DNA from 3 places in the Streptomyces sp. NPDC091271 genome. Region 2 is predicted to be linked to each of the others. Evidence: riboswitches for the same ligand, from Rfam matches in the RefSeq annotation. Region 2 holds a riboswitch; each other region holds the start of a gene.
The links. A riboswitch is a leader RNA that binds a small molecule or an ion and turns the genes downstream of it on or off. The one in region 2 is predicted to bind cobalamin.

Region 1 (9,546 bases), on a different contig from region 2:
TCCCCTGGAGCGCCCATGAGTGCCGTACCGTCCGAAGCCGTGTACGACCGGAGGCGGCTTCGCCAATGGACCCGTGGCGGCGCGAGATCCGCGGGGATCGACCGCCGCGATCTGCTGAAGCTGGTCGCCGCGGCCTCGGTCGCGGCCCCGCTCCTCCCGGCCGCCGCGTCCCCCGCGCACGCGGCGCAGTCCCTGGCGGGCGTGGTGAAGCCCTTGCCGCCTGAGCTGTTCACGGTGCGCGGCACCAACGCCGAGACGAACTTCGCGGCGCTGCGGCACACCGGGCTGCTGACCCCGGCCGACCGCTTCTTCGTCCGCAACCACACCGCGACCCCGGCCGTCGACGCGGCGGACTGGAAGCTGACGGTCTGGGGCAGCGGACTGACCGGCGGTCCGGTGGACTTCTCGTACGAGGCTCTGCGCGCCCTGCCGTCCGTCTCCCGCACCGCGTTCGTCGAGTGTGCGGGCAACGGCAGGAGCTACTTCACCTCGCAGCAGGGACAGCAGGTCAGCGGCACCGCGTGGACCCTGGGCGCGATCGGCACGGCGCGCTGGCGTGGGGCGCGGCTCGCCGATGTGCTGCGCCGGGCGGGCATCGGCCGGAACGCGGTCGACGTGCTGCCGCGCGGCCTGGACGCGGAGGTCGTCAGCGACGGGACGAACCTGGGCCGGGTGCGCAGGCCCCTCCCGGTGGCGAAGGCCCTGGACGACGTCCTCCTCGCGTACGAGATGAACGGCGAGCCGCTGCCGCCCGACCACGGCGCGCCGGTCCGGTTGATCGTCCCGTCCTGGGTGGGCATAGCGAACATCAAGTGGGTGGGCGACATCGAGGTGAGCGCGGAGCCGCTGCTGAGCCCGTGGAACACGGGCCTGTACCGGCTCTTCGGCCCCGGGTATCCGCCCGAGGGCAGCGCGCCGCTGACCCGGCAGACGCTCAAGAGCGCGTTCGAACTCGCGCCCGGTGCCTCGTTCGCCGCCCACCGCAGGCATCTGCTCACGGGCCGGTCCTGGTCGGGCGGCGCACCGGTGCGCTCGGTCGAGGTCAGCACCGACGGTGGCGTCCGGTGGCGCCGCGCACGGCTGCGCGACGAGCCCCGGGCCGGGAGCTGGGTCCGCTGGACCGCCGACTGGGTTCCGACGGCGCCCGGCCTGGGGGTGCTGCTCGCGCGGGCCACGGACCGGGCGGGACGCACCCAGCCGGAGACGACGGCCCACAACACGCAGGGCTATCTCTTCGACGCGGTGGTGAGGCACCCGGTGACCGTGGTCTGACCGACGAGGACCGTCAGGACCGGCCCGCGTAGTACGTGGCGATCATGTCCTGGCCGCCGTGTCCGGCCGCCTCCGCCCGGGTGAACCGCTCGGCGGAGGCGGCGACCAGGTCGAGCGTCACTCCGGAGGCCTCGGCCGCGTCGAGGATCAGCCGGGAGTCCTTGAGCGCGGTGGAGAGCGCGAAGCTCGGGCTGAGATCGCCGGAGAGCACCGCCGCGGACTTGCCCTGGAGATACGGCGTGTCCAGTGGGCCGCCCTTCATGGCGTCCAGGAAGAGCTGCGGGTCGAGCCCGAGCCCCTCCGAGAGGTTGAGGCACTCCGCCACGCTGTTGACCAGGTTGATCACCCAGGTGTTGGCGACGAGCTTGAGCCGGGTGGCGCCCCCCGGTTCCTCGCCGACCCACACGGTGCGCTGACCGATGGCCTCCAGGACGGGGAGTGCGGTGGCGCGGGCGCTCGAGGGGCCTGAGACGAACACGGTGAGCGTGCCCTGCTCCGCGGGCTGTTTCGTGCCGGAGACGGGGGCGTCCAGGTAGACCAGCCCCAGTCCGGCGGATCGGTGGGCGAGGTCGGTCGTGGCGTCGAGGCCCACGGTGGCGCTCTGCAGCCAGACCTGCCCCGGACGCAGACCGGGCGTGGCGGCGGTGAGGGTCTCCGCCACGGCTCGGCCGTCGTTCAGGGCGGTGAGGACGACGTCGGCTCCGCGTACCGCTTCCTCGGGCGTGTCCGTCACGGTGGCGCCGTGGGTGGCCAGCGGTTCTGCCCTGGACCGTGTGCGGTTCCATACCCTGACGGGGAGCCGTGCCCTGAGCAGGCTGCGGGCCATCCCGGCTCCCATGATCCCGGTGCCGAGGACCGCGACGGTCGGCGTGCCGGGGGCGGCGTCGGCGGGGGATGCGGTGGTCATGGGGAGATTCCCTTCGTCGGTGCGGGCTGGTCTCGGGACCCGTGGGCCTCAAGACTGCCGCAGGGCACCCTCCAGGGCGGCGCGGTGCACGGCTCTGGCGAGTCGCGCGCCCCAGCGCGAACGTGGTCCGGCGAACGGCTCGCCGGGCTGCTCTCCCGGGTCCGGCGCGGCGACGCACACCGCGTCGGTCGGGGTCCCCGAGCAGTCGAGTCCGGCGTCCACGAGCGCCTGGACCTTCGCCTCGGTGGCGGTCGCCACCGCGTTGACCAGGGCGGCGTCGGAGAGCGCCACGGGCAGGGTGACGACGATGTTGACGGTTCCCGGCGGCCGCGGGCCGTCGGTGCCCTCCGTCGGGGCCGCGGCCCATCCCCGTACGCCGAGGCCGCTGGTGACGGTCGCGGTCACTCCGCCGTCGTCGGCGACGGTGTGCGCGGTGACATCGGCGGCGGTCATGAGTCCGGCGCCCAACCCGTCGAGCGCCTCGGACGCCGCGATCTCGGCGAGGTGCCGGTCGGGGTCGAGCCGGGGGTAGCCGCCGGGCACCTGGGCGTTCAGGATCCAGGCCCGGGGGCCGATCCCGCCGCCGAGCACGGCGCTGCTGCACACCCGCCAGCCGGGCCCCAGCCGCCAGACCAGATGGTGCAGCCCGAGGCCGTCCTCCTGCCGGGCCAGCAGCTCGCCCCGCTGTCGAGGCGGACGGATGACTACGGATCCGATGACGCACCCCGTGACAAGCCTGCCGACCGTCGGCAGCGGCGTCGATCATACGGGCGGGCCGGGACCGCACACCCGGCGCGCCCATGGAGAGTGCTCACTCGAATGGCGTAACGCGTGTGGCGGGGCCGATACCCGCGTGGAACGGGGCCACCGCCCCTCCCCGGTGTCCTGGGCCGCTCGCCGCCCAGGCCGGGAAGTTGCACCGTCCAACCGGGTGAGGCGCGATGGAATCCGGACGCGCCTCCCCTGCTGGACCCAACCGCAGGACGCGCCCGGGCGAGGAGGAATCGGCCATGGGAGCCGCTGACGGTTTCACGGATTCCGGAGAACTCGACGGTCTGACCGTCTACGACAGCGACGGAGAGAAGGTCGGCACGGTGGGGCGGGTGTACGTCGACGACGACACCGGCAAGCCCGACTGGATCACGGTCAAGACCGGCATGTTCGGCATGAAGGAGAGCTTCGTTCCGCTTGCCGGAGCCCGCCGGGTGGGCTCCGACCTGCACGTCTCGCATCCGAAGGACCGCGTCAAGGAAGCCCCCCGGGTGGACGCGGACGCGCACCTCTCCGTTTCGGAGGAGGAGGAGCTCTACCGGCACTACGGGATGACCAAGAAGGCCACCGGACGCACCGGAGCGGGCGGCGACGCGCGCACGACGTCCGGGACCGGAACGGGAGCCATGGGTGCCGCGGGTGCGGCCGGGGCAGCCGGTGCGGCCGGCACCGCCCGCACGACCTCCGGCGGCCAGGCGAAGGCCACCGGTGCCGCGGGCAGGCACCGCGACACGGAGACCTCCTCCACGTCCCGCCCGCTTGCCGGAGCCGGAGCCGAGCGGTCCGCCGCGGGTGCCGGCGGCCGCGAGGAGATGGTCCGGTCCGAGGAGCAGCTCCAGGTCGGCACGGAGGAGTACGAGAGCGGGAAGGCACGCCTGCACAAGTACGTCGTGACGGAGAACGTCACGCGGACGGTGCCGGTGTCCCACGAGGAGGTGCGCGTGGTGCGCGAGCCTCTGCAGCCGGGCGAGAAGGTCACAGGTGTGAAGGGCACGAACGACCTCGGCGAACAGGACGTCGAAGTCACCCTGCACGCCGAACGAGCCACCGTCCGCAAGGAGGCGGTCCCCGTGGAACGGGTCCGTCTCGAAACCAGCAAGGTCACCGAGCAGAAGGAAGTCTCCGCCGAGCTCCGCAAGGAGAAGATCGACTACGCGGACGGCAAGGACGACATGGGCAGCGGCAAGGACATGGGCGGCGAGTTCGGCCAGGGACGTCGTCGCTGACCCCCTCACACAGCGGCGAAAGGCCGCGCGACAGTAGCGAGGGGCGGACCCGGGTGGTTCACGGGCCCGCCCTCTCGTCGCGCTACCGCCGGTGGACGGCTTCCCCCGGCAGGAACCGCACGGAGGGGCGCCCGCCGGGCCCTTCCGGCGTGACCACCGCGCGCACCCGGTAGACGTCGGCGATGAGTTCCTCGGTGATCACCTCCGAGGGCGTTCCGCCGGCGACCACCCGGCCTTCCTTCATGACCGTGACCCGGTCGCAGAACATGGCGGCCAGATTGAGGTCGTGCAGCGCGACCACCGCGGTGACGGGCAGCGCGGCGACCAGGGAGAGCAGCTCCAGCTGGTGCTGGATGTCCAGGTGGTTGGTGGGTTCGTCCAGCAGGAGCTCACGCGGCTCCTGGGCGAGGGCGCGGGCGATCTGCACCCGCTGCCGCTCACCACCCGACAGGGTGTGCCAGGACTGTGCGGCACGGTCGGCGAGCCCGGTGCGCGCCAGGGCCTCGCGTACGGCGGCATCGTCCTCGGGTCCGGGCGCGGACCAGGCCCGCCGGTGCGGGATGCGGCCGAGGCGGACGACGTCCAGCACGCTCAGGTCGACCTGGGTGACCGCGTGCTGGTCCACGACGGCCACTCGGCGGGCCACGCGGCGCCGGCCGGTTTCGGCGAGCGTACGGCCGTCGAGGGTGACGACGCCCGCGCCGGGGACGAGTACGCCCGCCATCACCCGCAGCAGCGTGGTCTTGCCGGAGCCGTTGGGCCCCAGGAGCCCGACGGTGGTGCCGGGCGGTGGTGCGATGCTCACTCCGTCGAGGACGATCCGTCCGCCGGCCTCCCTGCTGACCCGGTCGGCCCGCAGGCCGTCGCCGGGGACGGCTTCCGGGTTCACGCACTCCTCCTGGTGCGGTGGAGGATGAGGACGAAGACGGGCACCCCGATGAGGGAGGTGACCACACCGACCGGGACCTCCTGCGGGTCGAGGACGGTCCTGGCCAGGGTGTCGACCCAGACCAGGAACACGGCTCCGGCGAGAGCGGTCACCGGCAGCAGCCTCCGGTGCCCCGAACCCGTCAGCGCCCGGGCGGCGTGCGGCAGGACGAGGCCGACGAAGCCGATGGCGCCCGCGGAGCTGACCAGGGCCGCCGTCAGGAGCGCGGTGGTGCAGAGCAGCACGATCCGGGTGCGGCCCACGTGCACGCCCAGGGCGGCCGCGGCGTCCTGGCCGAAGGCGAAGGCGTCGAGCGTACGGGCATGGCCGAGGCAGATCAGCAGCGTCACGGCCAGCACGGCCGAGCACATCCACACATCGCCCCAGCCCACCCCGCTCAGCGAGCCGAGCAGCCAGAAGAGCACGCCCCGGGTCTGCTCGGCGTCGGCGGCGGTCATCACGACGAAGGACGTGAGCGCGGAGAAGAGCTGCATGGCCGCGACCCCGGAGAGGACGACCCGGTCGGTGGATCCGCCGAGGGTGTGGCTGAGCAGCAGGACGAGGGCGAACGAGCACAGCGCCCCGACGAACGCACCGCCCGAGACCGACACTGCTCCGCCGCCGACGCCCAGGACGACGACCACGACCGCACCGGTGGACGCCCCGGAGGAGACACCGAGGACGAAGGGGTCCGCGAGCGGGTTGCGCAGCAGCGACTGCATCACGGTGCCGCACACCGCGAGCCCGGCCCCGCACACCGCGGCGAGCAGGGTGCGGGGCATGCGCAGGTTCCAGATGATGCCGTCCCGGATCGGGGTCAGCCGCCCGTCTCCCAGGCCGAGGTGCGAGGCCACCGCGGACCAGACGTCCGGGACGGAGATGCGGGCGGGTCCGATCGTGACCGCGACCGCGACGGACAGGAGCAGCAGGGCGACCCCGGCGCTCCACAGGACGCCGTCGCGCAGGAGCCGGGCTCCGGCGGCCGTCCGGACCGCGGCCGGCTGCTCCGCCCGTACGTCCGGGGCGCGTTCGGTCTCCGTCACCCCGCGAGCCCGAACGAGCGCAGCCCGGCCGCGACGCGCTCCACGCCCTCCACGGTCCGGATGGTCGGATTCATCGCCTGGCCGCTCAGCAGGACGTACCGCTTGTGCCGGACGGCGTCCATGTTCTTCGTGGCGGGGTTGGACTCCAGGAACTCGATCTTCTTCGCTGCGCTCTCGGCCGTCTGCGACTTCCGGGTCAGATCCCCGATGACCAGCACGTCGGGGTTCCTGTCGGCGACGGTCTCCCAGTTGATCTGGGGCCATTCCTCGTGCGTGTCGTCGAAGACGTTCTTCGCGCCGAGCTCCTCGGTGATGATGCCGGGGGCGCCGCAGCACCCCGCCAGGTACGGGGCCTCGGCGTTGGCGAACCAGTAGAGCATCGTGGTGCCGGACGCGTCGATGTCCGCGGTCGCCCTGTCCACGCGGCTCCGGAGGCTCCTCACCAGCTCCTCGCCCCGGCCCGGGACTCCGAACACCTTGGCCAGGTCGCGTACTTCGCCGTACACGCGGTCCATGGTCAGGGGCTCGGAGCGGGAGCCGTCACTGCTGCCGGTGTTGTCCTTGCCCGCGCAGTCGGAGGGTGAGAGGTACGTCGGTACGCCGAGCTCCTCGAACTGGTCGCGGGACGCCACCCCGCCCTTGCCGAGGGTGGATTCGAACGAGGCACTGACGAAGTCGGGTTCCTCGGCGAGGACCTTCTCGGAGGAGGGCTGGTTCTCGGCGAGGCGCTCCACCGTGGATTCGTCCTTCTCCAGGCCCTTCATGACCGGGTCCGTCCAGGTCGCGGTGGCGGCCAGCCTGTCGGCGAGGCCCAGGGAGAGCAGGATCTCCGTCGATCCCTGGTTGAGGGAGACGGCGTGACGCGGTGCCGCGTCGACGGTCACCGTACGGCCGCAGTTCTTCAGCGTCACGGGGAAGCCGTCGCCGGCCTCGTCCCGTGCCGCGCCGTCGGAAGTGCTCCCGCCTTGGCCGCATGCGGTCAGAAGGACAAGTCCCGTGATGAGCAGGGCTGTTCGGCGAACGGTGCTGGCTATGGGCGGCACGGAGACCTCGGCGTTCTCTGGGCTCATGCGCGGAGCCCGTACGGAGTTCCGCTCCCGGTGCGGAAGCGGTTGCCAGCAGGTCTTCGGACTCGGGTTCGTCCGGACGAGGCGCCTTCCCGGTGCACCCGAGGGTGTTCCAGTGGCTGTGGCCCCGCCCGTCCCCCTCACCGCTGCGCGTCAGCTCCGGATTCTCACCGGATTCCCTGACTCCACGTGGAGTGTGACTGGCGTCTGCAAGCTATCACGCGGCGCACCGGCTGCCTCGGGGGCCGTCGCCGGTACGGGGCGGGGGGCGCCTTGGGGGCTTCTCCCTCTCCGTACCGGCCGGCCGTCGGGCGGGTCAGGGCTTGGGGCGAACCGATTCGCCGCGGTCCGCCTGCGGCTTCCCGCTGCGGCGGGTGAGCACGGACGTCGTACCCCAGTAGGCGAGCAGGACGGCGCGCAGTCCCAGGATCTCCAGGTGCTCGCCCAAGCGGTCGCAGACCGTCTGCCCCTTGCCTCCGGCGCTCATCGGGCGTCCGCCGGGCAGACGTTCCACGGGCCCCCTGGGTCGTCGTACGCGTCCGCGTAGCCGGGTCCGGCGATCGGCCAGTCGGCGAGCAGCTCCTCGGGCAGCGCGAAGGAGTCGGCCAGCTCCGGAGCGTGCGCGGCGACGGCCGTGACGAGCTCCTCGACGGCCTCGGGCAGGGCGTCCACCTGAGCGGTGCTCAGGAGACCGGCTGCCAGCAGGTCGCCGCTGTTGCGGGAGACCCATTCGAGGGCGAACAGCCGCTCCAGCTCCCCGAGCCGGTCCCTGGCCGCCCCGTCGGGCAGCGTCGCGCGGGCCTCGGCGTAGGCCTCGGCAGCCTGTCGGTACGCGTAGGCCTCGACCCCGCGCAGGGCGGGACCCGAGGCCGCGTTCCACCGGCCGAGGGCGTCGGCGTCGGGCGCCCGCAGCGCGCGGGCCCTGGCCCGGTCGAACCAGATGCCCTGGACCGAGGCGAGGAGCCGGCCCAGGAAGTACGGGTCGGCGAGGTCCCCGGGGTGCGGGGCCCGGCCCGGGGTGTCGTCACCGGCCGGCTCGGCGGCGAACAGCATGTCGGCCGCCGCCTTGGCGTACAGGGCGATGTTGTCCCCCTCCGCGGTGATGGCACCCTCCACGCCCGTGACGAGTTCGGTCATGCCGTTGTTCTCCAGCAGAGCCTGCGCGCCGCAGCGTTCGCGGCTCTCGACGATGACGTCGCGGGCCCGCCAGGTGATCCACGCCTTGGCGACGTCGACCAGCCGTACCGCGTCCGTCCGGGCGTCCTCCTCCGTACAGGCTTCCCAGCGCTCCTGTGCCCTGCGGTACAGCAGGCTCATGGCGAAGACCGTGGCCATGGCCGAGGCGAGCGGTCCGTGGTGCGTCCGATGGGCGTTCACCGGCACCGGCGGGGCGCCCCGGGAGCCGGAGATCATCCGGTGGCCGCCGTAGCGAACGGCGACCGCCAGGGTCGCGCGGGCCGAGCCCGCCGCGCAGGCGCTCATGGAGATCCGGCCGGGGGTGACCCGCCCGATCGAGGCGAGGAAGCGCCGCCGCCTGTCCCCCGGTCCCGTTCTGAACTCCCCTGGTGCAACGCTCTCCTCGGCGGATCCCAGCAGGGCGTCCCGTGCCACGAAGAGCCGGTCGAACGAGGTCAGGCAGTGGTCGACCGGGCTGCCCATCCGGGCCGGCAGCCGCCGCACCCGGATACCGGGCAGCGCCTGCGCGTCGTCGGTGAGCGGCACCAGGAAAAGGCGTACCCCGTGGTCGGAGCCATCGGCCACCAGGCGGGCGGCGACCAGGCCGGACTTCGCTCCGCCCGCCGGGCTGGTGTTGGGCATGAACTTCTGCGCGCCCGGATTCGGGGTGTGCAGGACGAAGCCGTCGCGCTCACGGTCGTAGGTGGCGGTGGTCTCCATGGCGGCAGCGTTGTTGCCGTGTGCCACCTCCGTACAGAGGAAGGTACCGATGCGCCGCATCGACAGATAGTCCGACAGGTCGCGGCGGCCGACGCAGTCGTGGTCGAGGAGGCTGCCGAGGAAGAGGTTGTAGTGGATACCCGCCACGGTGGTCAGCGCGGGGTCCACCGGGCCGAGCCAGGCGTGCAGGGCGGCCATCGCGCGGGGGTCGGCGGCGAGGCGTGCTCCGCTGTCGAGGGAGAGGTTGAGGATCCGCAACCGGTCGTAGGCGAGGTCCAGTCGCTCTTCGGGCGTTCCACCGGCGGGGCGGCGGAACGGTTCTGTGCTGATCAGCCGCTGCCAGAACCCGTGCTCGCGGCGGAATTCCGGACCGAGGATGACGCCGGTCAGCAGTTCGGTGGTGGGCGGTGGGGCGGTGTCGGTAAGGGGCACGGTC
Region 2 (9,546 bases):
AACTGCCGGACGGGTGAGGACGCCAACACCAAGGACGACTGCCGGACGGTGGCGGTGGTCAACAGCGTGCAGGACTACTGGAGACAGGTGTTCGAGCGGAGCGGCGTGACGCAGAACCAGCTGGGCACCCTGAGCAGGGCGCAGGACGGCAGGCAGGGCACCGACAGCGGTTCCGTGAAGGTCGAGCTGCAGGCGGACTGCTTCGCCGGGGTCTGGGCGAACCACGCGACGACCACTCCGGCCGAGTCGGGGCGGCCCCTGATCACGGAGCTGACCGAGGCGGACATCCAGGACGGCCTCGACGCGGCGGCGGCCGTCGGCGACGACCGGATCCAGGAGAAGTTCCAGGGGAGCGTGAATCCGGAGTCCTGGACGCACGGCTCGTCCGCGCAGCGGCGCCAATGGTTCACCACGGGCTTCCGCACCGGCGACCCGAGCCGCTGCGACACCTTCGGCTGACGTTGTCGGTGGCCGGTGGAAGACTGAGACGGAGATCACATCCAGTTGGCTGGAGAGGGTGAGCGTGATGGCAGGCACGGACGGTGTTCCCACGATCTTTCCGACGCTTCTGTACGACGACGCGAAGGCCGCGATCGGAGTGCTGACCCAGGCCCTGGGGTTCACCGCGGAAGGGGTGTACGAGGGCGAGGACGGCAGCGTGATCCATGCCGAGCTGTCCTGCGGCAACGGCCGGGTGATGCTCGGTTCCAAGGGGGGCGGGGGCGTCTTCGCCAAGGCGATGGCCGGTGCCGGGCCCGCCGGGGTGTACGTGGTGGTGGACGACGTGGACGCCCATCACGCGCGGGCCGTGGAGCACGGCGTGGAGATCCTGATGCCGCCCACCGACCAGGACTACGGCTCACGCGACTACATGGCGCGGGACGCGGAGGGCAACGTGTGGAGCTTCGGGACGTACGCCCCGGGGGCCTCGGGCTGACTCCCCCGGGGGCCTCGGGCGGCTGCTCCCCCCGGGGGCTGCGGGCGGCTGCTCCCCCCGGGGGCTGCGCCCCGGCGCCGCGCCGGCGCGCGCGGTCAGGCCCCGCCGGTGTGCACCTGGAAGGCGGCGCGGCGTACGGCCTTGGCGAGGGCCGGGTCCGGGTGGGCGGCGGCCAGGGCGACCAGCACCTGGACGGTCCGCGGGTGCCCCACGGCACGCACCTCGTCCAGGAGCGCGGGGACCGTGCCCTGGACCGCGGAGTCGAGATGGCGGACCAGCAGCCCGGTCTCGCCGTGGTCGGCCACGGCCGCGGCCGTGTCGACCCAGAGCCAGGTTGCCTCCTCACGGCTGAGGACGTCCTGGGCGTCGTCCGGGTCGGTGCCCTCGTACTCGGCGAGCCAGAGCAGGGCGTACGGGCGCAGCGGCGCCTCCGTGACGACGGAGCGGACGACGGGCTCCGCGGGGGCGCCGACGACGCGCAGCGCCTCGAAGGCGAGGCCGCGCAGCAGGGCGTCCTCGCCGCGGGCGACGGCCAGCAGTTCGGCGACAGCGCTGCCGACGGGCCGGGCGGCGAGCCAGGCCCGGTATTCGGCGCGGGCCGGGCCGGGGGTGAGCCGGGCGCAGCCGAGCAGCATGTCGGCCGCGGACTGCTCGATGTTGCCGGCCGGGCTCTGGGCGGCGACGCAGATCTGTTCGAGCTTGACCCAGACCGCCCAGTTGCCCAGCGGGGTGAGGGTGGCGTGGCCGGCGCCGAGCGTGAGGGCGCCGACGGAGGCGAGGCCCTCCAGGGCCCAGTCGAGCAGCAGGGCGTTGAGGTCGGCGGACCGCCCGCCCGCGGACACGGGCTGGTCCTGCGGTCCGTACGGCACCTCGCACCGCTCCTCGTGGAGCTCCGCGACGCGCTGGCCCAGCAGGTCGAGGAGCGCGGGCACGGTGACGGCGCCCGCCGAGAGCTGGAGCAGGGAGAGCACCTGGGGCACGGCCTCGACGGCTTCCGCGACCGCGGTGGCCTCGATGCCGTCGGGTGAGGCGTGGACCAGTGACCAGGCGTCGAAGAGCGCCACCCAGCCCCGGAGCACGGCGGAGTCGTCGCGGTCCCAGGCACGCAGCCGCCAGCCGGGGCGGGCGGTGTCGCCGTGCAGCTCGACGAGTCCGGCCAGCCTGGCCCGGTCCCAGCCGGCCCGGACCTGGGCCGGCGACAGCTCCAGTGCGGCGGCGGCCCGCTCCAGGGCCTGGGCGGCGAGCGGGGCGGAGGCCGTGCTCGTGCCGTCCGCGGCCCAGTGGGCGATCCGTACGGCGTCGGCCAGCACGGCCCTGGCCTGGCGTGCCAGTTCCGCCGGTGGCGGTGTGCCCTCGGGTGGGCGGGGGGCCGGCCTGGTGCGCCGGGTCGTCACGGCCTTGCGGGCGGTCGCCTGGGGTCGCGGGCGGACAAGTCGCAGCCTGGAGTCGCGCGGGGTACGGGACGTCACGAGGAGCAGTCTTGCCTCTGACGGCCCGAAAGCCCAAACGGAAGCCGTGTCACCGGGGTTCGGGGGGCTTCAGGGCCGGGGTGCCAACCGGGCGGTTCCGGCGCATCAGCTCACATCAGGGGCGTAAGAAAGCGCCGTAGCGCCTCTTCGTAACCGGCCGGGTCGGCATTCCACATCGCCGCATGCGGAGCCTGCGGTACGGAGTGCAGGGACACCAGGTCCGGGCGGCGCTCGGCGAGTTCCCGGGACTGCTGCCAGGGAGCCAGGGTGTCGTCGGGGCCGTGGACGATCATCGTGGGGGCGTGCAGGGCCGTCGGCACCGAGGTGTCCAGGAGCGGGGCTCCGTGCAGTCCGGTCTGGCCCTGGGCGGCCCGGACGGCGAGGGGCAGCAGCGCGGACGGGACGCCCCGGGCCGAGGCGAGGGCGCGCAGGGTGGTCTTCCAGTCCAGGACCGGGGAGTCGAGGACCAGGCCGCTGATGCGATCACGGAGGGCGGAGTTGACGGCCGCGTGCAGGGCCATCGAGGCGCCGGAGGACCAGCCGTACAGGATGACGTTCTCGGCCCCGTAGCGCACCGCGTAGCGGATGGCCGCGTCGAGGTCGCGCCATTCGGACTCGCCGAGGTGGGCGAGTCCGTCCGGGGAGCGCGGGGCGCCCACGTCGCCGCGGTAGGCCAGGTCGAGCACCGGGAGCTGCTGGGCGTGGAGGAACTCCATCACGTTCATGGGGTGGTCCCTGGTGGTGCCGAGGCCGTGCACCGTGATCACCCAGGTGTCGCGGGCGGCGGGCACGAACCAGGCGGGCAGGGGACCGAGTTCGCCTGGGACCTCGACCTCCTTGTAGGCGAGGCCGAGGGCGGCGAGCGGGTCGCCTACGTGGAGCTCCGGGGTGAGGCGGACCCGGGCGCCCGGCTTCAGGCTGCCGAGGTTCACGCGCTCCAGCCGGCGGACGACGGTGTCGGGAGAGATGGCGGAATGACCCGGCACCTGTTCGATCACCGGGCCGACCACCGCGTGGACACCGCGGCCGGCCAGTCCGTACGTACCTGGGCGCAGCGCGGGAAAGGAGCGGGTCAGAGTGATCTGCCCGGCCGCGGTGGCGTGCACGGTGAGACGGCGGTCGGCCGGGAAGGGCCGTGGGGAGGGCGCGCCGAGGGCGGCGTCGCTGGCGTAGCGGCCGGCGGCGACCGCTGCCGCGCAGACGCCGAGGATCGAGGTTGCGGCCACTGCCGCCGCTGTTGCCGGGCGCACGGCTCCAGTGTCGTGGGCCGGGGCTCCGTTGGCCAGTGGGCAGGGGCCGTACGGCGCGGCGCCGGGCTCAGCCGCGCTGGCCGTAGCCCTTCAGGGCGTCCTGGACGTCGTTCAGCTGGGCCGGGGTGAGGAGGCTCGGGCTGTGGCCGGGCACGGAGCTCGCGGTGAGCCAGAGCCTGCACATCCATTCGAGCTGGGCGGTGCGGTCGTAGGCCTCGTCGAGGGTGCGCCCGTAGGTGACGGTGCCGTGGTTCCGCAGCAGGCAGCCGGTGCGGTCGCGCAGGGCGGCCAGCATGTTGTCGGCGAGCTCCGGCGTCCCGTAGCGCGCGTAGGCGGCGGTGCGGACGGGGCCGCCGAGCAGGGCGGCGGCGTAGTGGATGAGCGGCACCTCGGGGACGAGGGTGGAGACGGCCGTGGCGTGCACGGCGTGGGTGTGGACGACCGCCGCGGCGTCGCTGCCGCGGTAGACGGCCAGGTGGAGCGGGAGTTCGCTGGTCGGGACCAGGTCGCCGAGGACCTGGCGTCCTTCGAGGTCGACGCCGACGGCGTCCGCGGGGCCGAGCCGGTCGTAGGGCACCCCGCTGGGGGTGACCAGGACGATGTCGCCCACCCGGGCCGACACGTTGCCCGAGGTTCCGACGACCAGGCCGTCCGCCGCCGTCCTCCGGGCCGTCGCGACGACTCCGTCCCACGCCTGTTCGACAGCACGCTTATCCATGTCACCCATACGGGGATCCTAAGAGTCACGTGACCCATGTCTCCCCGAAGGGATGAATCGGTCGCGGTCAAGATCCCCCGCGTCGGGTGGCACCGGGCCCCGCACCGGCGGCGACGGTCCGGCCCACCCCCCGCGCACACAAGCGGAACCGGTGCACACGGTTGGGGTCACCGTGCCGCCCTGCCCAGTTCATCTTCCGTTCACCCTGGTTGCTTACGTTCCACGTGCCAATGACGTCGAACGATTGCCTGGGTAAATGGAACACATCACGCTGCTGCTCGCGATCGTGATCGTGACAGCTCTCGTGTTCGATTTCACGAACGGTTTCCACGACACCGCCAACGCGATGGCCACCACCATCTCGACCGGCGCTCTCAAGCCCAAGACAGCGGTGGCCATGTCCGCCGTTCTCAACCTCGTCGGCGCGTTCCTGTCGGTGGAGGTCGCCAAGACGATCTCCGGCGGGATCATCAACGAGAACGGCCTCAGAACCGAGGTCATCTTCGCGGCGCTCGTCGGCGCGATCCTGTGGAATCTGCTGACCTGGCTGGTCGGCCTGCCCTCCAGTTCCTCCCACGCACTCTTCGGCGGCCTCATCGGCGCCGCGGTCATGTCGGCCGGCTGGTCCTCGATCAACGGCGGTACCGTCGTCACGAAGGTCCTGCTGCCCGCGATCGCCGCCCCGGTCGTGGCCGGTCTCGCCGCGCTGCTGGCCACGAAGCTGACGTACCGCCTCAACCGGAAGATCACCGACGAGGCGCAGCTGAAGTCGACCGCCAAGGGATACCGCGCCGGCCAGATCGCCTCGGCCGGTCTCGTCTCGCTCGCCCACGGCACCAACGACGCGCAGAAGACCATGGGCATCATCACCCTGGCCCTGGTCACCGGTGGCGTCCTCTCCCCCGGCTCCAACCCGCCGGTCTGGGTCATCGCCTCCGCGGGTATCGCCATCGCGATGGGCACCTACCTCGGCGGCTGGCGCATCATCCGCACCATGGGCAGTGGCCTCACCGACCTGCGTCCGCCGCAGGGCTTCGCAGCCCAGACCAGTGCGGCCACGGTCATCCTGGCCTCCTCGCACCTCGGCTTCTCCCTCTCCACCACGCAGTCCTGCTCCGGTGCCGTCATGGGCGCGGGTCTCGGACGTAAGGGAGGCGTGGTCCGCTGGTCCACCGCCACCCGGATGTTCGTCGCCTGGGGCCTGACCCTGCCGGCCGCCGGTCTGATGGGCGCGGGCGCCGAGTTCCTGACCAAGCAGGGGCCCTGGGGCGTCGCGGTGGTCGCCGTCCTGCTCGTCGCCGGCTCCGCCGCCATCTGGCTGCTGTCGCGCCGCAAGCCGGTCGACCACACCAACGTGAACGCGGAGGCCGAGCCCCCGGGCGTCGTCACCACCGCCATCTCCGCGGTCAGCCCGCCGCCCGCCGGTGTTGTCGTACCGGAGCTCAAGACCACCATCTCGGCCCCGGCCACGACGGCCGGAACCCCGGCCGACCCGGCCACGGTGTAAGGACGAATCCGCATGAACATCGACTGGGCAGCTCTCGCGTCCGTCTTCGGCGTCAGTCTCGTGGTCACCGTCGCGCTGGTCGGCCTCTTCACCCTCGGCATCACGGGCATGGCCAGGCAGACGACGGCCGCGCAGGGCGGCGGCGGTGCCAACGGCCTGGTGCGCACCGGTGCGTACGCCTGCTTCGGGCTGTGCGCGGCGGCGGTCGCGTACGGGATCTATCTGATCGTCGCCTGACCGCTCCCGCACGGACACCCACCCGGGCCGGACACACCACGTGTGTCCGGCCCGGTGTGCGTCTGAGCACATTGAAGCCTCGCAGGTCAGCGGCAGGTTGACGGGCATTCACGGGGCGTGGTGGACTGCCGGTGCCATTTAGGCTGGCCGGCACACACGTGCCGGCCGGCCTTACGGCGACAGGAGAGGAAGCCGGTGCGAATCCGGCGCGGTCCCGCCACTGTCACCGAGGAGCAGCCTCCACACGGAAGTCACGGCCCGCCACCGCGGGCTGGAAGGCCGGAGGAACTGCGGATCCGGAAGCCAGGAGACTCTCGTCGCCGGTCACGTCGAACCAGGGCGCGGACCCTGAGTGAGGACATACGCCATGTCTGGCTGCCCTGCGTCGGTCGCTGCACCACCTGTCACGAAGGTCCTCCGAGGCGCGACGGCCGGCTGAGCGGTGCGAGCCGACCGCATCTTCGCGTACGGAGCCGCCGCCGGCCTGATCGGCGACCTGCTGTTGGGTGATCCGCGGCGTGGCCACCCCGTCGCCGCCTTCGGGCGTGGAGCGGCGGGCGCCGAGCGCCGCCTGTGGCGCGACCACCGCGGCTGGGGCGCCCTGCACACGCTCGTCTGCGCCGGGGGCGCCACGGGCGCTGCCGCGCTGGCCGCGCGTGCCGTGCGGAACCGTCCCGCCGCCGCCGTGGCGCTGACAGCCGTAGCCACCTGGTCCGTCGTCGGGGGCACCTCGCTGGGCCGTGAGGCCCGCGCCATCGGCGGGGCGCTGGCCGCCGGGGACATCGACCTGGCCCGGGAGCGGCTGCCTCATCTGTGCGGCCGCGACCCGCAGTCGCTGGACGGGCAGCAGATCGCCCGCGCCGTGGTGGAGTCCGTCGCCGAGAACACCTCCGACGCCGTGGTGGGAGCCCTCGTGTGGGGCGCGCTCGGCGGTGTGCCCGGGCTGGTCGCCTTCCGGGCCGTCAACACGCTCGACGCCATGGTCGGGCACAAGTCGCCCCGCTACCGGCGCTACGGCTGGGCGTCGGCCCGGCTCGACGACGTCGCCGGCTGGCCCGGGGCCCGGCTCACCGCCGTGCTCGCCGTGGCCGCCGGGGGGCGCCCGCGTGAGGCGGTCCGGGCCTGGCGGGCGGACGCGGGCAGGCATCCCAGCCCCAACGCGGGCCCGGTCGAGGCCTCGTTCGCGGGGGCGCTCGGCGTACGGCTCGGCGGCACCCTCGCGTACGGCGGGCGGGTCGAGCACCGGCCTGTGCTCAACGGCGAGGCCGGCCGGGACGTGCGGGTCACGGACATCGAACGCGCGGTGCGGCTGTCGCGCCGGGTGAGTGTGCTGGCCCTCGTCGTGTGCGCGGCGGGGCGGTCGGCCATGGGACGGAGAGTCGGATGAGCGGCGGGCTGCTGGTCGCGGGGACCACTTCGGACGCGGGCAAGAGCGTCGTCACGGCAGGGATCTGCCGGTGGCTGGTGCGCCGGGGGGTGAAGGTCGCGCCGTTCAAGGCGCAGAACATGTCGCTGAACTCGTTCGTCACCCGGGAGGGGGCGGAGATCGGCCGTGCCCAGGCGATGCAGGCGCAGGCCGCCCGGGTGGAGCCGTCGGCGCTGATGAATCCGGTGCTGCTCAAGCCCGGCGGCGACCGGTCGAGCCAGGTCGTCCTGATGGGGAAGCCGGTCGGCGAGATGAGTGCGCGCGGCTACCACGGCGGTCGCCAGGAGGCGCTGCTGGGGACGGTCACGGACTGTCTGGAGCAACTGCGGGGCACGTATGACGCCGTGATCTGCGAGGGGGCGGGCAGTCCGGCCGAGATCAACCTGCGGCGCACGGACATCGTGAACATGGGCATCGCCCGGGCCGCGCGCTTTCCCGTGCTGGTGGTCGGCGACATCGACCGGGGCGGCGTGTTCGCCTCGTTCTTCGGCACGACGGCTCTGCTGAGCCCCGAGGACCAGTCACTGGTCGCGGGATACCTCGTCAACAAGTTCCGCGGTGACGTTTCGCTGCTGGAACCCGGTCTCGACATGCTGCTCGGGCTCACGGGGCGGCGGACGTACGGGGTGCTGCCCTACGCCCATGGTCTGGGCATCGACGAGGAGGACGGGCTGCGCGTGTCGATGCGCGGCACCGTACGGGAGTCGGTCGTGGCGCCGCCGCACGGTGAGGACGTGCTGCGGGTCGCGGTGTGCGCGGTGCCGCTGATGTCGAACTTCACCGATGTGGACGCGCTGGCGGCCGAGCCGGGTGTGGTGGTGCGGTTCGTGGACCGGGCGGAGGAGCTCGTCGACGCGGACCTCGTGATCGTGCCCGGGACGCGGGGCACGGTGAAGGCGCTGGCGTGGCTGCGCGAGCGGGGGCTGGCCGACGCGCTGGTCCGGCGTGCCGCGGAGGGCCGCCCGGTGCTGGGGATCTGCGGAGGGTTCCAAGTGCTGGGCGAGCGTATCGACGACGACGTGGAGTCACGGGCCGGACTGGTCGAGGGGCTCGGACTGCTGCCCGTACGCGTCCGTTTCGGCCGGGAGAAGGTCCTGGGGCGCCCCGTAGGTTCGGCGCTCGGTGAGCCGGTGGAGGGGTACGAGATCCATCACGGGGTCGCCGAGGTGAGCGGCGGCGAGCCGTTCCTCGACGGGTGCCGGGTGGGTTCGGTCTGGGGGACGCACTGGCACGGGTCGCTGGAGAGCGACGCGTTCCGGCGGGCCTTCCTGGGCGAGGTCGCGCGGGCGGCGGGGCGGCGGTTCACCGCGGCGCCGGACACGAGCTTCGGGGCGTTGCGGGAGGAACAGCTGGACCGACTGGGGGATCTGATCGAGGAACACGCGGACACGGACGCGTTGTGGCGCCTGATCGAGGCCGGCGCGCCGGAGGGGCTGCCTTTCATCCCGCCGGGTGCGCCGCCCGCGCCCGCCCCGGACCCCGTTCCTCCGGCGCCGGGCGTGCCCGGTCATGCAGTTGTGGTTGCGACAGAGGAGGCCCTGTGAGTACGCCGTATCCCTTCACCGCCATCGTCGGACAGGACGACCTGCGGCTGGGACTCCTGCTCAACGCGGTCAGTCCCGCCGTCGGCGGGGTCCTGGTCCGCGGCGAGAAGGGCACCGCCAAGTCCACCGCCGTACGCGCGCTGGCCGCGCTCATGCCCGAGATCGCGGCCGTGGCGGGGTGCCGTTTCTCGTGCGACCCGGGAGCACCCGATCCCGCGTGTCCCGACGGTCCCCACGAGACGGGCACGGGCGTGTCGCGTCCGGCGCGGACCGTGGAGCTTCCCGTCGGCGCGTCGGAGGACCGGCTGGTCGGCGCCCTCGACATCGAACGGGCTCTCTCGGAGGGCGTGAAGGCCTTCGAGCCGGGGCTCCTCGCCGACGCCCATCGCGGGATCCTCTACGTCGACGAGGTCAACCTCCTCCATGACCACCTGGTGGACCTGCTGCTCGACGCGGCC
Region 3 (9,546 bases), on a different contig from region 2:
CGGCGCCGGCACCCCCGCCTTGACCAGGCGGGGCAGCAGGTCGGACATCGGGGTGGTGAAGGCGAACAGCAGGAGCCCGAGCGACGCCGCCGAGGTGCGCAGCAGCAGCTCCCCGGCACGGACCGGACCCCCGTCGGCCAGGGTCACGAGTCCTTCCGGCCCGCCGACCTGTACGAGCAGTGTGGCCGCCCCGGTGACACAGAAACCCAGGGGAACCCGGTAGGCCCGCCACAGTTGGCGGGCGGGCACACCGGCCGGCCCGAGCAGCACGGTGACGGCGGTGAGGAGTATCAGTACGGCTCCGGGCCACGGCGGCAGCGAGATCGCCAGAACCGTGAGTCCCAGACCGAGTACGGCTTTGTCCACGGGATGGCGGCGGCGCCAGCGACTGCTGTGCGCCGCCGCGTCGATCGGCAGCACGAGCCTCAGTTCCCCCGGGCCGCGGGTTCCCCGGCGTCTCCGCCGTCCTGCTGCGCGCTCGCACGCAGCTCGCCCTGACGGCGCCCACGTCGCAGGCCGAAGTAGTAGGCGAGGACGCCCGCGCCCAACGCGGCCTGGAGGGCGAACAGCGCCGACTCGATCTCGCCGGACGGCGGTTCGTACAGCGGGGAGAACCAGGGTTCGTAATCGGGATCGATCTCGGTGATCGCCGTCTCGGCCTGGGCGTCCGCGCCCGCGAACGGCTCCTTCTCGTCGTCGCCGAGGCCTAGGGCCAGCGGCAGGACGGCCAGCGCGGCCACGACGAGCAGCAGAAGGGCGTTGATCTTCGTGTTCTTGTTCATCGGGCCACCGCCTCGGGCTCGGCCGTCCTGGTCCGGTCCCGCCTGCCGGCGAGGAACACGCCGAGCCGGGTCAGGTCTCCCTTGCTGGACTGCACGAGGAGCCGCATGACCAGAACGGTCAGGAGCCCCTCGCTCACCGCCAGCGGGATCTGGGTGACGGCGAAGATGGAGCCGAACTTGCCGAGCGCGCCCAGGAATCCGGTGCTCGGGTCCGGGAAGGCGAGCGCCAGCTGCACGCTCGTGACGCAGTAGGTCGACAGGTCGGCGACGAACGCGCCGAAGAACACCCCCACCATCAGCGGCACGCCGTACCGGCGCAGCAGCCTGTAGATCGCGTACCCCGCCCAGGGCCCGACGATCGCCATCGAGAAGACGTTGGCACCCAGCGTGGTCAGACCGCCGTGGGCGAGCAGGAGCGCTTGGAACAGCAGGGTGATGGTGCCCAGGACCGCCATGATCGGCGGGCGGAACAGGATGGCCCCCAGCCCCGTGCCCGTGGGGTGCGAGCAGCTCCCGGTCACGGAGGGGATCTTCAATGCGGAAAGAACGAACGTGAAGGCCCCGGAAGCCCCCAGGAGCAGAGTGCTCTCGGGGTTCTCCCGGACTTCACGCGTGAGTGACCGGACTCCGTGGACGACGAACGGCGCGGACGCGACACCCCAGGCGATCGCGTGCGCCGGAGGCAGAAAACCCTCGGCTATGTGCATGGCTCAGCAGACCCTCTCCAGCACCTCGTGGATGGTTGAAGTGCCTTGGCCGGTCTCCTGGCTTACGGGTACCACCGCCCGAACTCCGCCTTCCCGGGTCACAAGGACCCAGTGGCTGCCCGCGAGGGCCGGAGCCGGACTTCCCGATCACAGTGGCGAGGGCCGCACCGGCATCACACCGATTTCCCGTTCACCAAGGCGTGGCGACAGTAGTGCCAGGTGGCTGACGATGACAAGCGGGCCTGAGGTCACCGAGGGCGGGGGACGAAAGCCTGTGTCGGTGCACGCCTTTACGGGCGGCGCCCCCAGGCGGAGACCATGGGGGCCGTCGCCAGGTCGAGTCGTCCGGTCGCGACGGCGGACAGGTGGCGGTCGATGTCCTCGTCGGTCGCGATCCCCGCCGCCACGAGCCGGCCACGGATCTGCCGGACCGTCGCCGCCTCGAGAACGGTGCAGGCCGGTGAGGTGATCGGGAAGTAGGCATCCGCCTGTACGTCGTCGAGGCCGCCTTCGCGCAGCAGCCGGGGCAGTGTCCGGCCGTACGCGAGATCGGCACCGCGTGCGGCCATGAGCTCCCGGAACCCGGAGCGCAGACGGTTGGCGAGCCGCTGCTCGGGGCCCGACTCGTCCGGGCACAGCAGAGGCTGCAGCCCCGGATCGGCATCCTCCAGGAGCAGCACACCACCGGGACGCAGCGCCTGGATCATGCGGCGCAGCGCCTCCGCGCGGTCGACGACGTGCACCAGGACCAGCCGGGCGTGCACCAGGTCGAAGCCACCCGGCGGCGGAGGATCGGCCGCGACGTCGTGGCGCATGACCTCGACGACTTCGGAGGCGGCTTCGCGTGCCCAGGACACGTCGATGTCGGTGCAGACCACCTGGCCCGTGGCTCCGACACGCTCGGCAAGACCTGTGGGCACGGAGGGGCCGCCCGCCCCGACCTCCCAGCAGCGCATGCCCTGGGTGACGCCGATCCGGTCGATGTGCCGGAACGTCACCGGATCGAACAGCTCGGAGAGCGCACCGAATCGGATGCCTGCCTCCGACTGCCGGTTGTCCAGCAGATACCCGCGGTCCGTACCGTGATCGGCCATGCCCTGCGCCACCGTCTCTCTCCGTCCGTACACGAAGTCCACCACGCGGCGCCCGCTCCCCGCCAACCGGTACGCGCGTCGCCGAAACCCGCGCGGTGAGCCCCCGGCCGGGGGCCACGGGTCACAGGAGCCGCTTGCGCCCCCAGAGGATGACGAAGGTGGCGACGACGGCAGCGAGGGCGAGCATGATGCCGGCTCCGAGCCACTGCATCGTCTGCATCTGGAAGACGGGGAGGTAGTCCATGGACCAGCCGATGACGTGCTTGGACTCCAGGCAGGCGGTGTGCGCCCGGTCGTTCTCCACCTGGTCGAGGCAGGTGGTCCAGTCCAGGCGGTCTCCGGAGCTGGTGAGGAAGTAGGTCCCCTGTCCCTGCTGCTCAGCCTCGGTGGGCAGCTCCGGCCGTACCGCACCGGGCCCCACGCCCTTGTCGGTGCTGACCGACATGATGTGCCCGAGGCTCCGCCAGAGTTCGTCCCAGACGAAGCCGATCGCCACGACGATGCCGAGCGTGACCACCATCGACACCAGCGTGCGGCGCAGGAGCAGGCCGACCGCGACGCCCACGGTGAACGTGAGCAGGGCGTAGGCCACCGGTACGACCCCCGTGACGCTGAAGAAGGAGGTCCAGATGAGGGCGTCGGAAAGCCCCTTGAGCGGGTTCCACCACCAGGTGAGCACGGCGGTGAGCACGCCGGTCGACAGAGCGAGCATCGCGGCGGGAACGGCGAGTTTGGTGATGAGCCACCGCAGTCGGCTGACGGACTGCGAGGTCACCAGCTTGGCGGTGCCGGTCTCCAGGTCGCCCGCGATGAGCGGAGCCCCGAGCAGGACACCGGCCAGAACGGGGATGTAACTGAGGTAGCTCCCGATGCTGTGCAGACGGTCGACGTGGGTCTCGAACTCGGGGGGCAGCCCTCCCGACCTCCGCGAGGTCGGGTCCTGGGCGGCCAGGAAGTCCATCGTCTGCCCGCGCAGATGGACCATGACGAGCACGCCGAGGAGCATGGCGGCGATGAGTGTCCAGAACGCGGCGCGGTGCTGGCGCCAGACGAGCCAGACCGGACCGCCGAGCCGGGGGATCCAGTAGCTGCGTGCCGGTTTGGTGGGCGCTGTACGGGCCGGGTCGTGAGTGAGCGTGGTCATGCGGTCACAGCCTTCGTCCGGTCGTGGGTGATGATGTCGTGGATGTCGCCGACCCGCGCGCTGGGCGCGATCAGCGGGGGCGCGTCGGGTGACCGCAGGTAGGCGAGCAGAAGCTCCTCCAGGGTGAGAGGCTCGGCCTGCCCGCCGTACTCGACCGGTCCGCCGAGGCGCACCAGGACGCCCGGCCGGCCCTCGTTGCGGGACTCGATGACCCTGTGCGGCGCGAGTGCGGGGGACGAGCCGCCCCCGGAGACGGCGAACAGCGCGTGTGCTGCGAGCAGTTCGTCCACCTCGCCCGCGAGGCGCAGACCGCCGTTCGCGATGACGAGGAGGTAGTCGCAGATGTGCTCCAGCTCGGCGAGCATGTGCGAGGAGACCAGCACCGTGGTGCCGTGCTGGGCGGCCTCCGCCGTCAGGGTGGCCATGAGCTCGCGGCGGACCAGCGGGTCCAGATCCGCCATCGGCTCGTCGAGGATGAGCAGATCAGGACGCTTCCCGAAAGCCAGGGCGAAGGCGACGCGGGTGCGCTGCCCCCCGGACAGGGTGCCGACCTTCGCCTTCAGCGGCACCTGACCCGCGCGGACGATGCCCTCGGCGACCTCCTGGTCCCAGCAGGGATTGAACTCGCGGCCCAGTCGCAGGGTCTCCGCGACGGTGAAGCGCCGGAACAGCGGCTTCTCCTGGGTCAGGAACGCGGTCCGCAGGACGGCTTCCGTCGATCCCGGCGCCGCGCCGAACACCCGCAGGGCGCCGGCCGTCGGCCGGATCATGTTGGTGGCCAGGCCCATCAGGGTGCTCTTGCCGGCGCCGTTCGGGCCGACAAGGCCACAGACCCGCCCCGCAGGCAGCCGGAAGGAGACGTCCCGCAGCGCCCAGCCGCGCCGGTACTGCTTGCCGAGCCCATGGGCCTCGATCGCAGCCGCGCCGACGGGGCGCCCGAACCCCGGCCCGCTTCCGTGGTGCACCTCTGCGTGGTTCATGTGACTCCTGTGCGTGTGGGAGGGTCGGCTATGACACGCCGCCCGGGTGGACACCACTCTTCTCCGCCGTGGCCTGCGGCGGATCGGGCGAAAGACAGATCATTCGCGGCCGACTCCGACTTTCGGCCGGTCGGCGGGAGGACGGTGAGAGAGATGCTGGAGAGGTTGGCCGCACCCACAGCCACACGGGGGAAGGACCATCCGCAGCTGCTTGTCACGGTCCGGCTGGTTCTGGTCGTGGCCCTGGCCGGCCTCGTCGTGCTGGACTGGGTGGGCGGCGATTTCTACCGGCTCGGGGACGGCTCCGTGCTGGGCCCCGCCAAGCTGGGTGGCGCCCTGCTGGCCATCGCTCTGGTCGTCGCCTCGCCCCGGCTCGGCAGCCGGGCGCTGCCGGCAGCCGGCTGCACACTGGCGGTCATGTCGCTGTGTCTCTCGGCGCTGCTGCACATGGAGATGAGGGTCGGGGCGCAGGCGCTGGGATACGCCGAACCGGCGGCTCTGGTGTGCATCCTCCTGGTCGTCGCCCGGCGGGGGAAGCCGTCGTGGGCGGCGGTGGCTGTTCCCCTGCTGTACCTGGCGATCGTGCTGCGACCGGTGTCGGTCCAGCTCAAGCAGTCCACGACCATCTTCGCGTTGATCTACGCCCTGGCAGCGCTCACGGTGCTGAGCATCGGCCTCGGGACGCGTCTGCTCCTCGTGGACCGGCGGCGTCAGGCGGCGGCTCTCAAACTGGAGCAGCGGACGGAGTTCGCCAGGGACCTGCACGACTTCGTCGCCCACCACGTGACCGGCATCGTCGTCCAGGCGCAGGGAGCCCATGCGATCGCGGACCGGCGACCCGAACTGGTGCCGCCCGCGCTGCAGCGGATCGAACAGGCGGGCTCGGAGGCGCTGACCTCCATGCGGCACATGGTGGGGATGCTCCGGGACGCCGACGGGGAAGTGGCGCTGACACCTCTGGCGGGTATCGGCGAAGTGCGTTCGCTGGTCGAGGAGTTCTCGGCCGTCGGCGGGGCGCGGGCCCGGCTCGATCTGGAAGGCACCTTCGACGACCTGCCGGTGGAGGTGACCACCACCGCGCACCGGGTGGTGATGGAGGCCCTCACCAACGTACGTAAACACGCCCATGGATGCACCGAGGTGCGGGTGCGCGTGGACCGCTCGGGAGGCCAGGTCACCGTGCGGGTCAGTGACGACGGACGGCCGCGCCACGTCTCGCAGAGCGGCTTCGGGCTGAAGGGCCTGGCCGAGCGGGTGGGCCTGATCGGCGGAAGTGTCCAGGCGGGCCCGGTGACGGCGGGCGGCTGGGGTGTCGAGGCGACCCTTCCCTTGTCCGCGGCAGGGGTGGCGGTCCGATGACGATCCGTGTGCTGATCGCCGACGACCAGGCGATGGTCCGTGCAGGGTTCGCGATGATCCTCGCCGCGGAGGACGACATCGACGTCGTGGCGGAGGCCTCGGACGGGGTGTTCGCGGTGGAGCTCGCCGAGCGCCACCGGCCCGACGTGGTGCTGATGGACATCCGTATGCCCCGCATGGACGGCCTGGAGGCGCTGCGCAGGCTGACCCGCCCCGGCACGGTGGATCCGCCGAAGGTCGTCGTGGTCACGACGTTCGACGACGACGAGTACGTCCAGCGTGCCCTGGGTGAGGGGGCCTCCGGCTTCCTGATCAAGGACTCGGGCCCTGCCCTGCTGGTGGAGGCCATCAGGGCGGCCGCCTCCGGCGAGGCGCTGGTGAGCCCGGCCATCACCGTACGGCTGCTGCGGCGCCTCAACAGCGCGGCGCCCGCGCCCCGGGAGCCGCACACCGCGCTCTCCGCACGGGAGAAGGACCTGGTGCGTCTGGTGGCCAGAGGACTGACCAACGCCGAGATCGCCGTCGAACTGTCCATCTCGGTGGGCACGGTGAAGACGCACCTCGCCAACGTCCAGATCAAGCTGTCCGCCCGCAACCGTGTGGAGATCGCCGCCTGGGCCTGGGAATCCGGCCTGGTCGACGGGCGACAGTAGGCCCGACCCGCATGGCGCCGGACCGGCTCCACCGCGGCGCAGGCCTGCGTGTCGCGTCGCCGTGAGCGGGGCATGCCAGGGAGATAGCCTCCGGCGGGCTGTGTTGGCCAGAGTAAAGGGGAGCGACGAAGAGGTCTAGACCCCATACGTCTTACCTCTCGGCTCCCGGCACCGCACCATCCATGGGAGCAAGGGCATTTGATGGTCTAGACCATGCTTGGAGAGCTCATGGGAAGAAACCTGAAGGCCACCACGGTGCTCGGTGTGTGCTTCGCACTCGCAAGCACCATGGCGCTCGACGCGCTCCCGGCGGCCGCCACCGATGCCGTCCCCCGTGGGGCCGCGGCGGTGCCGTCGGTCTCGCCCGCCCCGCAGTCCCTCGCCCGGGCGGGCGGGGACGCCGTCGTGACGGGCAGGGTGCTCGTGGTGGCGGACAAGGACACGGACGCGGCTGCTCGTGACCGCCTCGTCCGCGAGCTGAAGGCACACGGCGCCCACTGGGTGGACATCGTCGCTCCCGGAAAGGTTCCCCAGGCCGCCGCCGGACTGCTCACCGTACGGCTGGGCCCGGTCGCGCGCTCCGACATCGCGGCGGGACTCGGAGGCACGGCGGTACCGGACCACGCGGAGGGCTACGCTCTGCGCGTCTCGCGGACCGGACAGGGCTCCCGGGTCACCCTCGGCGGCAAGGACGCCGCCGGGCAGTTCTACGCCGTGCAGACCCTGCGCCAGTTGTTCGTCCGCTCCGGACACCACGGCTGGAAGGTGTCCGGTGTACGCGTCAGCGACTTCCCGTCGATGCCGCTGCGGGGCACCATCGAGGGCTTCTACGGCCAGCCCTGGACACCCGCCGAACGCCTCGACCAGATGGACTTCTACGGGGACGTCAAGGCGAACACGTACATATACGCGCCCAAGGACGACCCCTACCACCGGGGTGAGTGGCGCGAGCCCTATCCCGCCGACAAGCTGGCGGAGCTGGGCGAGCTGGTGCGGCGGGCCACGGCGAACCATGTCCGCTTCACCTTCGCCGTCTCCCCCGGGGAGTCGATCTGCTACTCCGACCCCGCCGACCGCAAGGCGCTCAAGGACAAGCTCCAGGCCCTGTACGACCTCGGGACCCGCGCCTTCTCCCTCCCTCTCGACGACATCGACTACGCAAGCTGGAACTGCGAGGGTGACCGGGAGGCGTACGGCGAGCCGGGCAGAGGAGCGGCCGGAAAGGCCCAGGTCGACCTGCTCAACGACGTACAGCGCACCTTCATCGCGACCCACGAGGGCACGTGGCCCTTGCAGATGGTGCCCACCGAGTACTCGGACCTCTCCGACACGGCCTACAAGCAGGCGATACGGGACACGCTGGACCCCGCCGTCGAGGTGATGTGGACCGGCGTGGGCGTCGTTCCCGCACAGATCACCGACGAGGAGGCGGAGCAGGCGGCAAAGGCGTTCGGCCGCAAGGTCTTCGTGTGGGACAACTATCCGGTCAACGACTTCGGCAACACCAGCGGACGGCTGCTGCTCGCACCGTACGACAAGCGCGAGGCAGGTCTGTCCGAGCACATCTCCGGCATCGTGGCCAACCCCATGAACCAGCCGTACGCGAGCAAGGTGGCCGTCTTCGGGGCCGCCGACTTCACCTGGAACGACCGGGCGTACGACGCGGACAGGAACTGGCGTAACGCCATGTCCTACCTCGCGGGTGGCGACCGCGAGGCCACCGAGGCCCTGCTCGTTCTCGGCGACCTCGAACACATGGCCCCGACCTTCGGCAGCACTCCCTGGCAGCCCCAGGCGCCGGAACTCGCGCGGCGTACAGCGGAGTTCTGGAAGGCATGGGACGAGGGGGACCGCACCGGCGCCGTCAAGGCCCTGCGCACCTACGCGACCGCAGTCGAGCGGTCCCCGGCCACGATCCGCGACGGATTTGTGGAGGAGGGATTCACTGTCGACGCGGCACCCTGGCTGGACGCGACCGAGCTGTGGGGCAAGGCGATGGTGACGATGATCGACGCACTCCAGGCGCGGCAGGCAGGGGACGAGGAGACCTCCGGCCGGCTGCTGGCCCAGTCCGAGGAGCTCCAGCAGCGGGCCCGCGCCGTACGGGTCGATCCGCCGCGCAACTCCTGGGGGAAGGTCCAGCCCAAGGTCGGTGACGGAGTGCTCGACACCTTCCTCGCCCAGGCCGGTGTCCGGTTGCGGCTCTGGGGCCCTTAAGGAACGGCATCCGCATCCAGCGTGGAGCAGGACCTCGACCGCCTCGCCCCCGGCCATGTCAACGACGGCCTGATGGACGGCGACGTCATCGCGGTGGTCTCCGACTGCGCCTGGGAGGGGGCTGGTCGCGGCCACCGCGCGGGACCAGTTCGCCCGTTCGCCCCAGCGGCTCTCCCTGGTCGGCGGAGTCGGCGGCCTCGCGATGATCGGCCTCGGCGTCACCGTGGCCACCACCGGGCGCAAGGACTGACTCCCGCGGCGATGACATCGCTCGCGGGAGGCGGTCCGGACCGCAGGCCGGTTACTTCGCGTCGCGGTCGAACTGCGCCTTGGACCAGCGGTAACCGAGGACCGTGAGCGCCAGGCACCACCCGGCCGCGAGCCACCCGTTGTGGCCGATCTCGGTGCCGAGGAGGAGTCCTCGCAGGGTCTCGATGGCGGGGGTGAAGGGCTGGTACTCGGCGATGGGCCGGAACCAGCCCGGCATGGATTCGACCGGCACGAAGGTGCTGGAGATGAGCGGCAGGAAGACGAGAGGCATGGCGTTGTTGCCGGCCGCCTCGGCGTTCGGGCTGACCAGCCCCATGCCGACCGCGATCCAGGTGAGCGC

Region 1: linked by a shared signal. The riboswitch ahead of ACIQM3_RS08810 (ABC transporter substrate-binding protein) and the one ahead of ACIQM3_RS21375 (cobalamin biosynthesis protein) in region 2 are both predicted to bind cobalamin.
Region 3: linked by a shared signal. The riboswitch ahead of ACIQM3_RS17355 (energy-coupling factor ABC transporter permease) and the one ahead of ACIQM3_RS21375 (cobalamin biosynthesis protein) in region 2 are both predicted to bind cobalamin.

The regions. Positions count from the first base shown of each region.
Region 1 is NZ_JBIVVD010000002.1:290,386-299,931, forward strand. Features, by position in the region: gene ACIQM3_RS08780 (sulfite oxidase) at 16-1,272, shown strand; gene ACIQM3_RS08785 (NAD(P)-dependent oxidoreductase) at 1,286-2,179, opposite strand; gene ACIQM3_RS08790 (adenosylcobinamide amidohydrolase) at 2,228-2,854, opposite strand; gene ACIQM3_RS08795 (PRC and DUF2382 domain-containing protein) at 3,190-4,176, shown strand; gene ACIQM3_RS08800 (ABC transporter ATP-binding protein) at 4,259-5,065, opposite strand; gene ACIQM3_RS08805 (FecCD family ABC transporter permease) at 5,062-6,147, opposite strand; gene ACIQM3_RS08810 (ABC transporter substrate-binding protein) at 6,144-7,217, opposite strand; cobalamin riboswitch at 7,247-7,434, opposite strand; gene ACIQM3_RS08815 (hypothetical protein) at 7,531-7,701, opposite strand; gene ACIQM3_RS08820 (acyl-CoA dehydrogenase) at 7,698-9,546, opposite strand, start outside.
Region 2 is NZ_JBIVVD010000005.1:47,086-56,631, forward strand. Features, by position in the region: gene ACIQM3_RS21340 (neutral zinc metallopeptidase) at 1-459, shown strand, start outside; gene ACIQM3_RS21345 (VOC family protein) at 527-937, shown strand; gene ACIQM3_RS21350 (hypothetical protein) at 1,033-2,331, opposite strand; gene ACIQM3_RS21355 (alpha/beta hydrolase) at 2,517-3,656, opposite strand; gene ACIQM3_RS21360 (class II aldolase/adducin family protein) at 3,724-4,383, opposite strand; gene ACIQM3_RS21365 (anion permease) at 4,631-5,881, shown strand; gene ACIQM3_RS21370 (hypothetical protein) at 5,894-6,118, shown strand; cobalamin riboswitch at 6,303-6,432, shown strand; gene ACIQM3_RS21375 (cobalamin biosynthesis protein) at 6,561-7,505, shown strand; gene ACIQM3_RS21380 (cobyric acid synthase) at 7,502-9,088, shown strand; gene ACIQM3_RS21385 (putative cobaltochelatase) at 9,085-9,546, shown strand, end outside.
Region 3 is NZ_JBIVVD010000004.1:175,225-184,770, forward strand. Features, by position in the region: gene cbiQ (cobalt ECF transporter T component CbiQ) at 1-420, opposite strand, end outside; gene ACIQM3_RS17350 (energy-coupling factor ABC transporter substrate-binding protein) at 426-782, opposite strand; gene ACIQM3_RS17355 (energy-coupling factor ABC transporter permease) at 779-1,489, opposite strand; cobalamin riboswitch at 1,519-1,724, opposite strand; gene ACIQM3_RS17360 (class I SAM-dependent methyltransferase) at 1,780-2,583, opposite strand; gene ACIQM3_RS17365 (ABC transporter permease) at 2,705-3,727, opposite strand; gene ACIQM3_RS17370 (ABC transporter ATP-binding protein) at 3,724-4,707, opposite strand; gene ACIQM3_RS17375 (sensor histidine kinase) at 4,873-6,066, shown strand; gene ACIQM3_RS17380 (response regulator) at 6,063-6,719, shown strand; gene ACIQM3_RS17385 (beta-N-acetylglucosaminidase domain-containing protein) at 6,948-8,936, shown strand; partial or broken gene ACIQM3_RS17390 (lysine transporter LysE) at 9,055-9,186, shown strand; gene ACIQM3_RS17395 (ABC transporter permease) at 9,238-9,546, opposite strand, start outside.